Regions from separate parts of the Arthrobacter sp. V1I7 genome, predicted to be linked through region 2. Evidence: riboswitches for the same ligand, from Rfam matches in the RefSeq annotation. Region 2 holds a riboswitch; the other holds the start of a gene.
What was found. A riboswitch is a leader RNA that binds a small molecule or an ion and turns the genes downstream of it on or off. The one in region 2 is predicted to bind S-adenosylmethionine.
Positions count from the first base shown of each region.

Region 1: it holds a riboswitch for S-adenosylmethionine, as region 2 does, so the genes downstream of both, QFZ69_RS14310 (homoserine O-acetyltransferase) here and QFZ69_RS05600 (aminotransferase class V-fold PLP-dependent enzyme) in region 2, are expected to answer to the same signal.

Region 1 is NZ_JAUSYS010000001.1:3,097,677-3,104,680, reverse strand. Features, by position in the region: gene QFZ69_RS14320 (VOC family protein) at 1-106, opposite strand, end outside; SAM riboswitch class IV at 311-426, shown strand; gene QFZ69_RS14315 (bifunctional o-acetylhomoserine/o-acetylserine sulfhydrylase) at 489-1,805, shown strand; SAM riboswitch class IV at 1,919-2,034, shown strand; gene QFZ69_RS14310 (homoserine O-acetyltransferase) at 2,045-3,223, shown strand; gene QFZ69_RS14305 (MFS transporter) at 3,424-4,803, shown strand; gene QFZ69_RS14300 (LysR family transcriptional regulator) at 4,960-5,859, opposite strand; gene mmsB (3-hydroxyisobutyrate dehydrogenase) at 6,022-6,924, shown strand; gene QFZ69_RS14290 (CoA-acylating methylmalonate-semialdehyde dehydrogenase) at 6,972-7,004, shown strand, end outside.
Region 2 is NZ_JAUSYS010000001.1:1,180,089-1,187,092, reverse strand. Features, by position in the region: gene hisN (histidinol-phosphatase) at 1-641, shown strand, start outside; gene QFZ69_RS05605 (glutamyl-tRNA reductase) at 830-2,212, shown strand; SAM riboswitch class IV at 2,276-2,389, shown strand; partial or broken gene QFZ69_RS05600 (aminotransferase class V-fold PLP-dependent enzyme) at 2,425-3,868, shown strand; gene QFZ69_RS05595 (class I SAM-dependent methyltransferase) at 3,945-4,739, shown strand; gene QFZ69_RS05590 (metal-dependent transcriptional regulator) at 4,771-5,484, shown strand; gene QFZ69_RS05585 (CrcB family protein) at 5,485-5,931, shown strand; gene QFZ69_RS05580 (CrcB family protein) at 5,932-6,303, shown strand; gene QFZ69_RS05575 (hypothetical protein) at 6,396-6,767, shown strand; gene QFZ69_RS05570 (hypothetical protein) at 6,814-6,948, shown strand.

The sequences.
Region 1 (7,004 bases), 1.9 Mb from region 2:
GTACTCCGCCCTTCACGGCGTCGACGCCGAGGGCAGTTGCAATACGTTCGGTGGTGGCTGCCAAGCCATCTCGTTCACAGGCGTAAGAGACGTGATCCATGCGCATGCCCTCATCTTGGCACTTTGTGATGGGGCTCTCAGCTTAGGTGACCCTAAGTGAGGTGGGATGCCGTTTTGACGGTGTCGGACTGCCTGGCTGCGTGCGGCCAATCATGGCGGCCGGACGAAGACCGGACCAGGACCGGAGCGCAGACTTCATCTTCGTCACAAAGCTATCCAGGGCCCGCAAGCCGTTCCTACACTGAAGCCAGGTCATGAGTGCCAGCGGACAGCCCCGGCTCGCTGGCCGGCAACCCTCGTTTCGCGGTGGGGTGCCCCGGGTGAAGACCTGGCCGTCCGGCACCCGCCGGCCGGCAAGCGCGGCGCCTGCACCGACCCGGGCCGACGGTCTCCGGGGCGGCCTGTGCCCGGTCCTGAGGAGTATCCCGATGTCCAACGCCTGGTCCTTTGAAACCCGCCAGATCCACGCCGGCCAGCAGCCGGACAGTGCCACCGGCGCCCGTTCCCTGCCCATCTACCAGACGACGTCGTTCGTGTTTCCCAGCGCCGAAAGCGCAGCCAATCGCTTCGCGCTCGCCGAACTTGCGCCGATCTACACCCGGATCGGCAATCCCACCCAGGATGCCGTGGAGCAGCGGGTGGCGAGCCTGGAGGGCGGACTCGGGGCGCTGCTGCTCAGCTCCGGCCAGGCCGCCGAGACCTTCGCGATCCTCAACATCGCGGAAGCCGGTGACCATGTCGTCGCCAGCCCCAGCCTGTACGGCGGAACTTACAACCTGCTGGCCCATACGCTGAAGAAATTCGGGATCTCCGTGACGTTCGTGGAGGATCCGGACAATCTGGAGCAGTGGCGCGGTGCGGTCCGGCCCAACACGAAACTGTTCTTCGGCGAGGTGGTCTCCAACCCGCGCCAGGACGTCCTCGACATTGAGGGAATTTCCGCCGTGGCCCACGACGCCGGCGTGCCGCTGATCGTGGACAACACCCTCTCCACGCCCTACCTGATCCGCCCGATCGAGTGGGGTGCGGACATCGTGGTGCACTCCGCCACCAAGTACCTCGGCGGCCACGGCGCCGCGATCGCTGGCGTCATTGTCGACTCCGGCAACTTCGACTTCGGCGCCGAGCCGGAGCGGTTCCCGGGCTTCAACACCCCCGACCCGACCTACAACGGCATCGTCTACGCGCGGGACCTCGGCAAGGACGGCGCGCTCGGCGCAAACCTCTCCTACATCCTCAAGGCGCGCGTCCAGCTGCTGCGCGACCTGGGCTCCGCCGTCTCGCCGTTCAACGCCTTCCTCATCGCCCAGGGCATCGAGACCCTGAGCCTGCGCGTCGAGCGCCACGTTGCCAACGCCACCAGGGTCGCCGAATGGCTCGAAGCCCGGGCCGACGTCGAATCGGTTGCCTACGCCGGGCTGCCATCCAGCCCCTGGTATGAGCGCGGCCGCAAGTATGGGCCTAAAGGCACCGGAGCCGTGGTCTCGTTCATTCTCGCCGGGGGAGCGGAGGCCGGCCAGCGCTTCGTCGATGCCCTTGAGCTGCACTCCCACGTGGCGAACATCGGCGACGTGCGTTCGCTGGTCATCCACCCGGCCTCCACCACCCACAGCCAGCTCTCGCCCGAACAGCAGACCATCGCAGGCGTCCATCCGGGCCTGGTCCGGCTTTCCGTGGGACTGGAGCACATTGACGACATCCTCGCCGACCTCGACGCCGGCTTCCGCGCGGCCAAGGCCGGCTGATTCGCCGGTTTCCGGTGCCGCGGCCGCGCGCTGGGGCACCGGAACCAGGCCGGGAGTCACATAGCCGTCACAATCTTCGCCACAACGGCGCAACGTTTCGTAAACTCGAGGCAGGTCATGAGTGCCAGTGACAGCCCCGGCTTGCTGGCCGGCAACCCTCCTTTTGCGGCGGGGTGCCCCGGGTGAAGACCTGGCCTGCCGGTCTGCCGACGGCGGGCAAGCGCGAAGTGAGGTCCCACATGACGATTGCCGCCACCCGCACGGGTGCACCCATAAGCATCACCGCCGACACGCCGGCCAGCCGCCCAGCAGCGGTGGCAGGTCCTGGCACCGTTCCTGACGGGACGGTGCAATATCTCCGGATCGGTGACCTTGAGCTCGAGTCCGGCTCCCGGCTGCCCGATGTCACCCTCGCCTATGAAACCTGGGGAACCCTCAACGCGGACCGCTCCAACGCGGTGCTGATCGAGCATGCGCTCACCGGCGACACCCACGTCACCCGCGGTGCCAGCGAGGAGCCCGGCTGGTGGGAACAGCTCGCCGGCCCCGGAGCCCCAGTGGACACCGACCGGTACTTCGTGGTCTCCATCAACATCCTGGGCGGCTGCTACGGCTCCACCGGGCCCTCCACGACCGCTCCGGACGGAAAACCCTGGGGCTCCCGGTTCCCGCTGGTGACCCTGCGCGACACCACGGCAGCCGAAGCCCGGCTGGCGGACGCCCTCGGCATCCGGAGCTGGTACGCGGTCCTGGGCGGATCCCTCGGCGGGGCCCGCGCCCTGGAGTGGGCCGTGACCTTCCCGGAGCGGGTCCGGCGCTGCGCCGTGATTTCCATCGGAGCCAGCAGCACCGCCGAACAGATCGCTTTCGCCCAGGCCCAGACGCTCGCCATCCGCCAGGATCCCGGCTTCAACGGCGGGGACTACTACGGCGGCCCGGGACCCGAGGCGGGCCTTGCCCTGGCACGGCGCATCGCGCACATCACCTACCGCTCCGCGGCCGAGCTGGACGGACGCTTCGGCCGGAATGCCCAGGAATCAGAGGCCCCGTTGCAGGCCGGGTCGCTGTCCGGCCGGGGCCGTTACCAGGTGGAAAGCTACCTCGACCACCAGGGCAACAAACTCGTCCGGCGATTCGACGCGAACAGCTATATCGCCATCACCGAGGCCCTCATGAGCCACGACGTCAGCCGCGGCCGCGGGGCACTCGAGGAGGCCCTGGCGCCGTCCACGGCGGAGTTCCTGGTGGCAGCCGTGGACTCGGACCGGCTGTATTTCCCGGCCCAGTCCCGCGCCCTCGCGGAGGCCCTGCCCGGGACCGTGGAGGTGCAGGTGATCCAGGCACCGATCGGCCACGACGGTTTCCTGACCGAGATCGGCCAGCTCAACGGGCAGCTCCGGGAGAACTTCTTCGGCTAGGCCCTGCCCTAAAACCGCCACCGCTTCAAGCAAAACGGGCGAACTTGTGCATTTTTGCAGACGCGCTCTGCACTAATGGCCGTTGAGGCTGAGGCCGGGAGGGACCATACTCGTTGAGAATGACGCCGGGTGGTCCAAATCACAGGCGTCGTCCTCCCGCTGGTCCATAGTGTGTCGACGGAGACACCGAAGGAGTCGAAATGAGCACGCAAAACGCCGCCAGGCGCCCCGAAGAGCCCGACGTCAAGTCGTCCGGCCTGAGGAAGGTGGTGACGGCCTCCATGGCCGGCACCGTTGTTGAATGGTACGAGTTCTTCCTCTATGCCTCGGCCGCTACCCTCGTCTTCGGCAAGCTGTTCTTCCCGAATTCCGGCACCGAGCTGGACGGCATCATTGCCGCCTTCGTGACGTACGCCGTCGGCTTCGTGGCCCGCCCCATCGGCGGCATCGTCTTCGGCCACTTCGGCGACAAGTTCGGCCGCAAGCAGCTCCTCCAGCTCAGCATCATCCTGGTCGGCGTCGCTACCTTCGCCATGGGCTGCCTCCCGACGTTCCAGCAGATCGGCTACTGGGCGCCGGCCCTGCTCGTCTTCCTCCGCTTCGTCCAGGGCTTCGCCGTCGGCGGCGAATGGGGCGGCGCGGTCCTCCTCGTGGCCGAGCACAGCCCCAGCAAGTCCCGCGGCTTCTGGTCCTCCTGGCCGCAGTCCGCAGTTCCGATGGGCAACCTGCTCGCCACCGGTGTGCTTTTCGCGCTGTCCTCGCTGCTCTCTCCCGCCGAATTCCTCAGCTGGGGCTGGCGCGTGGCGTTCTGGCTCTCCGCCGTGATCGTGATCGTCGGCTACTACATCCGCACCAAGGTCCAGGACGCCCCCATCTTCCTGGAGGCCCGCAAGGAAGTTGTCGTTGAGCACAAGGGCTATGGCGTCGCCGAGGTCTTCCGCCGCTACCCGCGCGGCGTCTTCACCGCCATGGGCCTGCGCTTCGCGGAGAACATCCTCTACTACCTCGTGGTCACCTTCTCCATCACCTACCTGAAGATCATCGTCCAGACCGACACGTCCCGGATCCTGCTGCTCCTGCTGATCGCGCACTTCATCCACTTCTGCGCGGTGCCGATGGTCGGCAAGCTCTCGGACGCCTACGGCCGCAAGCCGGTCTACATGGCCGGCGCCATCCTCGGCGGCACCTGGGGCTTCTTCGCCTTCCCGATGATGGACACCAAGAACGACCTCATCATCCTGGCCGCCATCACCATCGGCCTGCTGTTCCATGCCCTCATGTACGCCGGGCAGCCGGCCATCATGGCGGAGATGTTCCCGACCCGGATGCGCTACTCCGGCGTCTCGCTCGGCTACCAGGTCACCTCGATCGTGGCCGGTTCGCTGGCTCCGATCATCGCCACCGCGCTGCTGAGCCAGTTCAAGTCCTCCGTACCGGTGGCGCTCTACCTCCTCGGCGCCTGCATGGTGACCGTCTTCGCGGTGTTCATGCTCAAGGAAACCCGCGGGATCTCGCTCCACGACGTCGACGCCGCCGATGCCCAGGGCACCGCGGACCTGCTTGCCACCGGCAAGAAATAATCGGCAAGAAATGAACGGCAAAAACAGCAGTCAGGAAGTAGCAGCCAGGAAGTAACCAGCAGCCGGTAACTTCCAACAGACGACAACAGCCCTTGTCCCCGTTCCGCGGGGACGAGGGCTGTTGTTGTCGGGTTGCGGTTTCCTCGTCGCACGGCCTCAGCCGGCGAGCACTGCCTGGCGTTCGGAAATCTCGATCCGGACCGCCTCGATCACGGCCTGCACGGGGGCGGAGCGCAGCGATTCCGAGCGTGCCACCGCCCAGATGGGAAGCTGGCGCTGGAAGTCGTCGGGCAGGACCGGCAGGAAGTCCGGGTTCCCCACCACCATGAAATTGGGCAGCAGCCCGATACCCGCGCCGCGTCGGACGGCCTCGAGCTGGGCGAAGATGCTGGTGGCCTGGAAACTGTTGCGCGGCACCGGGAGCTGGGTTGAGCGGTGGCCGAGTTCCGCAACCTGGAGCGCGGACTCCACGTAGGAGACAAAACCGTGCTGCCGGACGTCGTCGAGCGTGAGCGGCAGTCCGCGCTCCCGGGCGTACTGCGGGCTGGCGTAGAGCCGCAGAAAGTAGTTGCTCAGGAAAATGGTCTGCGCATTGGTCACGTCCAGGTTCCCTACCACCACTTCAAGGTCCACTCCGGAGCGGTTCTGGCTGACCTTACGGGTGGCGCTGAGAATCTCCACGTTGAGCAGGGGATGTTCCTGCTGCAGGCGCACGAGCGCCGGAGCGACGAAAGCGGCACCGAAACCGTCCGGCGTCGCGATCCGGACCATGCCCGCCAGCAGATCTCCGGTCCGGGCGATGGTGCTGGACAGCGCTCCCAGCGTGCCCTCGATGGCTTCCGCCGCGGCGACCGCCTGGCTGCCGAGCTCGGTCAGCTCCCAGCCGTGCGGGCTCCGCTCCAGGGTGCGCCCGCCAAGCTGCTTGTCCAGGGCGAGGATCCGGCGGGAGATGGTCGTGTGGGTGGTGCCCAGTGTCTCCGCGACCGCATTGAACCGACCCAGCCGGGCGACGGTCAGCAGGATCAGCAGGTCATCGGGGCTCGGAAGCCGCCTCAAGTCCACAAGAATTCTCCTCCGGTACATCATGTGCATCCATGCACATGCCATCTGTAGTTTTTTGCCTTGATTGCACTGTAACAGGATGTGATGCTGGACACGGAACACGAATTCGGCGCACGAGGATCGCGCAGCAGCAGACAAAGCAAAGGAGCTTATGCCATGGCAGTAATCGCTTGGATCGGACTGGGGAACATGGGCGGGTCCATGTCGGTGAATCTGGCGAAGGCCGGGCACGAGGTCAGGGGCTTCGACCTCAACGCGGAGGCCGTCGCGGCCGCCGAAGCAGGTGGCGTGAAGCCGGCCGGCAGCATCGCCGGGGCTGTCGAGGGCGCCGACGTCGTGTTCACGATGCTGCCCAAGGGTGAGCACGCCCGCGCCGTGTACCTGGGCGAGGACGGCGTCCTGGCCCACGCGGACACCCGGACGCTCCTGGTGGACTCCTCCACGATCGATATCGCCTCCGCGCAGGCGCTGCACGACGCCGCGGCTGCCGCCGGCTTCCGCTTCGTCGATGCCCCGGTCTCCGGCGGCATGAGCGGCGCGAAGGCGGCAACCCTGACCTTCATGATCGGCGGCGAGGCAGGCGCCGTCGCCGAGGCCACCGAATACATCCGTCCGATGGCGGCGAACATCATCCCGACCGGCGGCGCGACCACCGGCCAGGCCGCGAAGATCTGCAATAACCTCATGCTCTTCATCAACCTGGCCTCGACCGCGGAGGGTGCCGTCCTGGCGGACCGCCTCGGACTGGACAAGCAGGTCTTCTGGGACATCGCCTCCGTCTCCTCCGGCGACAGCTGGGCCCTGCGCACCTGGTATCCGGTGGCCGGCGTCGTGCCGACCGCCGCCTCCAACAACGACTTCACCCCGACCTTCACCACGGAGCTGGCAAACAAGGACATCGGACTGGCCATCAGCGCCGCACGTGACACCGGCACTCCGCTGGAAATCGGCGAGCACGTCCAGCAGCTGTTCCAGCGCCTCATCGACTCCGGCGAGTCCGGCAAGGACTGCTCGATGATCATCAAACTCATCGACGGCTCCCTCGAGTCCGCCAAGTAGCCTCCCGGCACCCTCACTACCTGCAGCACACGAAAGAGACCAACCCCATGGAACGTATTCCGCACTTCATCAACGGCGCC
Region 2 (7,004 bases):
GCGGCCAGCTGTCCCGCTCCCGGCCGCGCGATGCCGTCCTCGGCGAGGAATTCGGCAGCTCCGGCCACGGCTCCCGGCGCTGGATCATCGACCCGATCGACGGGACCAAGAACTTCGTCCGGGGTGTCCCGGTCTGGGCCACCCTGATCGCCCTCGTGGACGAGGGCGAGCCGGTCGTCGGCGTCGTCAGCGCCCCGGCGCTGGGCAAGCGCTGGTGGGCGGCCAAGGGTGCGGGCGCCTACACCGGGCGTTCGCTCGCTTCCGCGACCCGGCTGAAAGTCTCCAACATCTCCGAGCTCTCGGACGCCTCGCTGTCCTACTCGAGCCTGGGCGGCTGGAAGGAACGCGGGAACCTCGACGAGTTCATCGGCCTGACCGAGGAAGTCTGGCGCACGCGCGCCTACGGCGACTTCTGGTCCTACTGCCTGGTGGCGGAGGGCGCCGTCGACATCGCCTGCGAGCCGGAACTGAACCTGTACGACATGGCAGCCCTGGTCCCGATCGTCACGGAAGCCGGCGGCCGCTTCACCTCCCTCGAGGGCGAGGACGGGCCCTTCGGCGGCAACGCCCTGGCGACCAACTCCATCCTGCACTCGGAGGTCCTCAAGCGGCTCAACCCGGGCCTCGACGACCTGCTGTAAGCCGAACCCCCGGCCGACGGCGGATGCTCCCAGGGCGGGGCAGCCGCCGTCGTTGTTTTCCTGGCCGGGCTCCCCGGCTGGCCCGGCTCCTCAAGGAATCCCCAAGCCTCCTGTATGACGCTGTCCACGGCGGCGGACTCACCGCCGGACTGCAGATAGTGGGGGCATCTGTTGGGAGGAGAGCAACCGTGCCTGAAACGTTTCTACCCGTGGATCCCGAACTCCGGAACTCCGCGGACTGCCCCGCTCTGCTGGTGCTCGTCGCGAAGTACCGTGACCTGGACATCGAATCCGCGGCCCGGCTGCACGCCGCTTCCGCCGAGCTCGCTCCGCACCTCCTGGCCAGCAGCGCCGCCATTTCCGGGTCCGTGGTCCTGTCCACCTGCAACCGTTTCGAAATCTACTGCGAGGTCCCGTCGTCGGCATATGCGGACACCGCCCGCGCCGAAGTGCTGGTCACTCTCTCCTTCTGCACCGGCCTGCCCGGTTCCCGGCTCGACTCCCTCTTCGAGCACGTCCAGGGTCCGTCGGCCACGGAGCATCTCTTCGCCGTTGCAGCCGGCCTGGATTCGGTTGTCGTGGGTGAGCGCGAAGTCGCCGGCCAGGTCCGGCGGTCCTTCGCCGATGCCCAGGCTGCGGGTACCGTCAGCGGGCGTCTGGGCCGGCTGTTCCAGGCGGCCTCCCGCACGGCCAAGGACGTGGGGGCCCAGACTTCGCTCCGCAGTGCCAGCAGGTCCATAGCGTCCGTGGCCCTGGACCTTGCCGCCGGATCCGGTCAGCCGGGCCCGGCCGATGTGTCCGTGGTCCTCTTCGGGACCGGAGCCTACGCCGCCTGTATCGCGGAGATTCTCAGGGGCCGGCAGTGTTCCGCCATCTCCGTTTTTTCCCAATCCGGCCGCGCGGATGCCTTTGTCGCTGCCCGGGGAGGGACCGCCCTTTCGGCCCTGCAGCTGCCATCGGCCGTGGCCCGTGCGGACCTCGTCATCGGCTGCAGCGGCACAGGGACGCGCATCGATTCCGCCTCGCTGCTGCGTTGGAGGGCGGACACGGCCCGTCCGCTCACCATCATCGATCTCGCCCCCAGTCATGATTTCGATCCGCGGGTGGCGGAGCTGCCAGGCATTGAACTCATTACGCTGGAATCGGTACAGCATGCGGCTCCCCCGGCGGACGCCGAGGTGCTTCGCCTCGCCCGCGCTTTGGTCCGGCAGGCCGCGCTGCGCTTCGAGGAACAGGAGGCGAGCCGGGTCGTCGACGCCGCCGTCGTCGCGCTGCGCCGGCACATCCACCGGGTCCTCGACCTCGAAATGGAGCGCGTCAGCAAACAACACGGCTGCGGCGCCTCAGCGGACGAGGTGAATTTTGCCCTGCGGCGCCTGGTCCGGCGTCTGCTCTATCTCCCCGCGGTCCGCGCCCGGGAACTGGCCACCGAGGGCCGTCAGGACGAATACGCCGCAGCCTTGGACGCCTTGTTCGGCCTCACGGTTCAGCTCGGCAGCCCGATGAGGCCCGTCGCCGTAGCCGGCGCTGCGCAACCGGCCCAGGTGCCGCCCGGGATGCAAAGGGCGTAACAAAACGCTTCACATTCCTGCCCGCCTTTTCTCCGGCGGCAGGGATGTCCTACGCTCGAAGCAGGTCACGAGTGCCAGCGCTAAACCCCGGTTTGCTGGCCGGCAACCCTCCATTCGCGGTGGGGTGCCCCGGGTGACGACCTGGCCGGTCCGGAACGGACCCGGCAAGCGCGGATCACCGGTGCACGGGATCCTTTTTCGAGCGAGGTCCCATGACTACTGCAACTTTTCCCGCCACCCCCGGTTTCGGCTCCGCGACGGAGGCGGCACTCAGCGACCGCTTCGCCGTTGCCGGCCAGCCGCTCGCCGCGGTCACCGGGGCGGAGATCCAGGCGCCGCTGATCCAGGGCGGCCACGTCCGCTACGCCAACCTGGACTACGGAGCCTCCGCCCCCGCCCTGTCCGTCGTGTCGGCCTACCTGAACGAGATCCTGCCGTACTACGCCAGCGTCCACCGCGGCGCCGGCTACGCCTCGCAGATCAGCACGTCGGTCTACGAGAACGCCCGCAACATCGTCCGTGAGTTTGTCAGCGGACGTGCCGACGACTCCGTGATCTTCACCCGCAACACCACCGACTCGCTGAACCTGCTGGCCGGCTGCCTGCCGGTCGAAAACGGCCGGCACACCGGCGAGGTCCTCTACCTCGATATCGAACACCACGCCAACCTGCTGCCATGGCAGACGGTGCCGCACCGCAGCGTCGTGGCCGCCCCCACGATTGCGGAGACCCTCGAAAAGCTGCGCGGGCAGCTCGCGGACGGCGGCGTCAGCCTGCTCGCCGTCACCGGCGCCTCCAACGTCACCGGAGAGATCCTGCCGGTCCGCGCCCTGGCCGCCCTGGCCCACGAGTACGGCGCCCGGATCGTCGTGGACGCCGCCCAGCTGGCCCCCGCACCGGCGCATCGACATCGCCGCCGACGACGTCGACTACCTCGCCTTTTCCGGCCACAAGCTCTACGCGCCGTTCGGTGCCGGCGTGCTGGTGGGCCGCCCCGACTGGCTGGACGCCGGCACCCCGCACCTGGCCGGCGGCGGCGCGGTCAGCGACGCCCGGCTCGACACCGTCAGCTGGACCACCGGCCCGGCGCGGCACGAGGGCGGTTCGCCCAACGTCCTCGGCGCCGCCGCCCTGGCCAAGGCCACCCAGGTCATCGCGGCCCTGGACCAGACACAGTGGCACGCCCACGAGAACGCAATCCGTTCCTTCCTCGTCGAGGGCCTTCGACGGATCGACGGCGTGACGGTGCACCAGATCTTCGCGGACACCGACGCTGAAGACCGCGGCCAGGGCGCCGGCACGATCGGCGTCGTCAACTTTTCGGTGGAAGGCTACGACGCCGGACTGGTGGCCGCGTACCTGTCCGCCGAACACGGCATCGGCCTGCGCGACGGCCGGTTCTGCGCCCACCCGCTGCTCAAGCGGCTGGGCCTGCCCTCCGGATCGCTGCGGGCCAGCTTCGGCGTCGGCTCGCGGCTCGAGGACGCGCAGCGGCTCCTGGCCGGAATCCAGGAGCTGCGGCAGACCGGCCTCGGCTGGGACTACGTCGTCGACGCGGGCCGCTGGGTTCCGTCGAATGACAACCGCAGCTACCCGCACTGGGCACCGAACACCCCGGGTACGGCCGGCGCCGCGCCGTGCGCCGAGGTGGACTAAGGCAGGAAACGCGGGCTGGTCCGCATGCGGTACATTCGAAAGGTACCCACCAGACCTTGCCCGAAGGAGATCGCACGTGGCACCCGGTGGCCTGAGACTGCACAGTGGCCCTAAACTGCACGGTGGCCCTAAACTGCACTCCGAGCGACGCCAGGAGCTCGGGCAGAGTTTCCAGGACGGCGGCGCGCACTACGAGCGCGCCCGGCCGGGCTATCCCGGCGAGTCGGCAGACTGGCTGATCCCCGCCGGCGCGAACGACGCAGCGGACATCGGGGCCGGGACGGGAAAGTTCACGGCCCTCCTGGTCGAACGCGGGCTGCACACTGTCGCCGTCGACCCTTCCGCCGACATGCTGGAGCAGCTCCGGCGGACGCTGCCGGGCGTGGCCGCCGTCGAAGGCACCGCCGAAGACACGGGGCTGGCCGCGGAAGCCTTCGACCTGGTGACCGTCGCGCAGGCCTGGCACTGGTGCGATCCGCTCCGCGCCAGCACCGAGACCGCCCGGATCCTCCGCCCGCACGGCGTCCTGGGGCTGGTCTGGAACCAGCTGGACACGTCCGTTCCGTGGGTTCACCGGCTCTCCCGGATCATGCACGCCGGCGACGTCCACAAACCCCACTTCAAGCCGCCCCTGGGGCCCGAGTTCACCGGCCTCGAGAGCCACCTGACCCGCTGGGAAGATCCGGTGACCACTGCCGACATTCTGGACCTGGCAAAGTCCCGGAGCTACTACCTTGCCGCCGGCGAGGCGACGCGGGCCAAGGTGCTGGCCAACCTCGGCTGGTACCTGCACGAGCACCTGGGCCACGCCCCCGACGAGGTGCTTCCGCTGCCCTACCGGACCCAGACCTGGCGGGCCCTCCGGGCCTGATCCGTGGCTGCCTGACGGTAGGCTTGTGGCTGTGAAGACCAGCCCGCCATCCTCCTCCATCGAGGACTATGTCAAGGTCATCTACTCCTTCACGGAGTGGCAGGACAAGCCCATCACCTCCTCGCAGCTGGCCCAACGGCTGGGCGTTGCCAATTCCTCGGTTTCCGAAATGGTCCGCAAGCTCAAGGACCAGGGCCTGGTCGACCACCAGCCCTACAGCGCGATCACGCTGACGGCCGACGGCGTCCGGCTGGCCCTGCTGATGGTCCGCCGTCACCGGCTGATCGAAACCTTCCTCGTCCAGGAGCTGGGCTACCGCTGGGACGAGGTCCACGATGAGGCCGAACTGCTGGAGCACGCGGTCTCGGACACCTTCATTGAACGCATGGCCGCCAAGCTGGGCAACCCGGTCCGGGACCCGCACGGCGACCCGATCCCTGCCGCTGACGGCTCGGTGTTGATGCCGGCGGCCCACCGGATGAACGAGCTGGACGACGGCCACACCGGCCGGATCACCAGGATCAGCGACGAGAACCCCGAGCTGCTGCGCTACCTTGCCGCCGAGGAAATCGACCTGGACGCCGCCATTGAGGTCATCGGCCGACGGCCGTTCGGCGGTGCGCTGGTCGTCCGCATCGGCTCCGGCACCGGCGGCCGTGAGGTCGACGTCGCCGAGGAGGTCGCTTCGGCACTGTGGGTCCACAGCGAGGTCGCCCATGCCGGCTGCAGCGTCGAAGAGCGCTGAATGCCCGGCACGCTGGGCGAGGCCAGGACAGGCAACCGTCCCGGCCTGCCAGACTGGCGGGCCTGGGTGGCCGTCGCGGCCGGCGGCCTGCTCGGAACGGAGCTGCGCTACGGTGCGGGCCTCGCCTTTCCTGAGACGGCAGGCGACGTACCGTGGACCACCCTGGTGATCAACGTCGCCGGCAGCTTCGTCCTCGCCACTCTCACCACCCTCTGGATCGCGCGGCCCAGGACCGCCTTCTGGCTCCGTGCCGGACTGGGACCCGGGCTGCTGGGTTCCTTCACCACCTTTTCGGCGGTCGTCTTCTCGGTGGACCAGCAGTTCCGCGGCGGATTGCACGGCACCTGGCTCGCCTATCTTGGGCTCTCCCTGGTGCTGGGACTCGGGGCCGCCGCGGCCGGTTGGAAGACCGGCAAGGCGCTCGCCGATCTGAGAGCCGGTGTCTGAATGATCACCGCGCTGCTGGTCGGCGGCTTCGGGGTGGCCGGCGCCCTGCTGCGGTTCGCCGTCGACTCCTGGTTCGCGCACCGACCCGGGCCGCGGCCGCACTGGCCCTGGGCAACCCTGACGGTGAACATCGCGGGATCCTTTCTCATCGGCGTCTCCCTCGGCGTGACGGACCGGCTGGGCCTGGGATCCGAATGGCACACCGCGCTCGCCGCCGGCCTCGCGGGCGGCCTGACCACCTTCAGTTCCTGGACCACCGCCACGGTGCGGCTGGTCAGCGAAACCCGCTACCGCGCCGCAGCGCTCAATGTCGCCGCCAATCTGCTGGCCGGTCTCGCGGCTGCCGCGCTCGGCCTCGCCCTGGCCGGTTAGCTCCGCCCGGGCCGTTGCCCAGCACCGGCCCAATCCAACGTCAGCATGGCAGAGGCGCGGCGCCGGGCTCCCCGCTCCCGTAAAGTTGAAGGATGGTTACCCGACGTGAAGCAGCCCAGATCCTCGATATTCCGCTGGAGATGGCGCACCGTCACGGCATCCCTTCCCGCCTCTCCGACGCCGAACTCGGCGAACTCCTGGACAACCCGCCGCAGTGGCTGGTCCAGTCGAAAGCCAACCGGACGGGCAAGCGCCCGGTCTGGGTCCAGCTGACCTGCGCCGTCTGCGGGTTCTCCGAAGCGGCCCGGCCGAAGAAGTGGTGGCCGGATTTCACCTACGTCTGCTGTTCCTACCATGCCCCCTATGAGGTTCCCGGCCTCGCCGCGGGCCTGGTCCGCAGCGAGTACGAGGGTGTGGGCAGCCGCTTCGTGGGCATCGTGGACGTCGCGGTGCCGGAGGCGTAACTTAAGAGCACGGGGCCGCCCGGCCCCTCCGCCTTAGGAGGGCGCAATGCCTGACAAAACGCCACACCAGAACCAGGCCAAGAAGCCGGTCAAGACGATCAAGGAAAAACGGGCCGTCAAGAAGTCCAAGCACGTCGCGGACACCCATGCCGACCCCGTGGCGCACATCAAGAAGCGCTGATTCACAACGGGCCGGTCCATGGCGGCCGGCCGCGGAAGCGCTGACCGACAACCGCA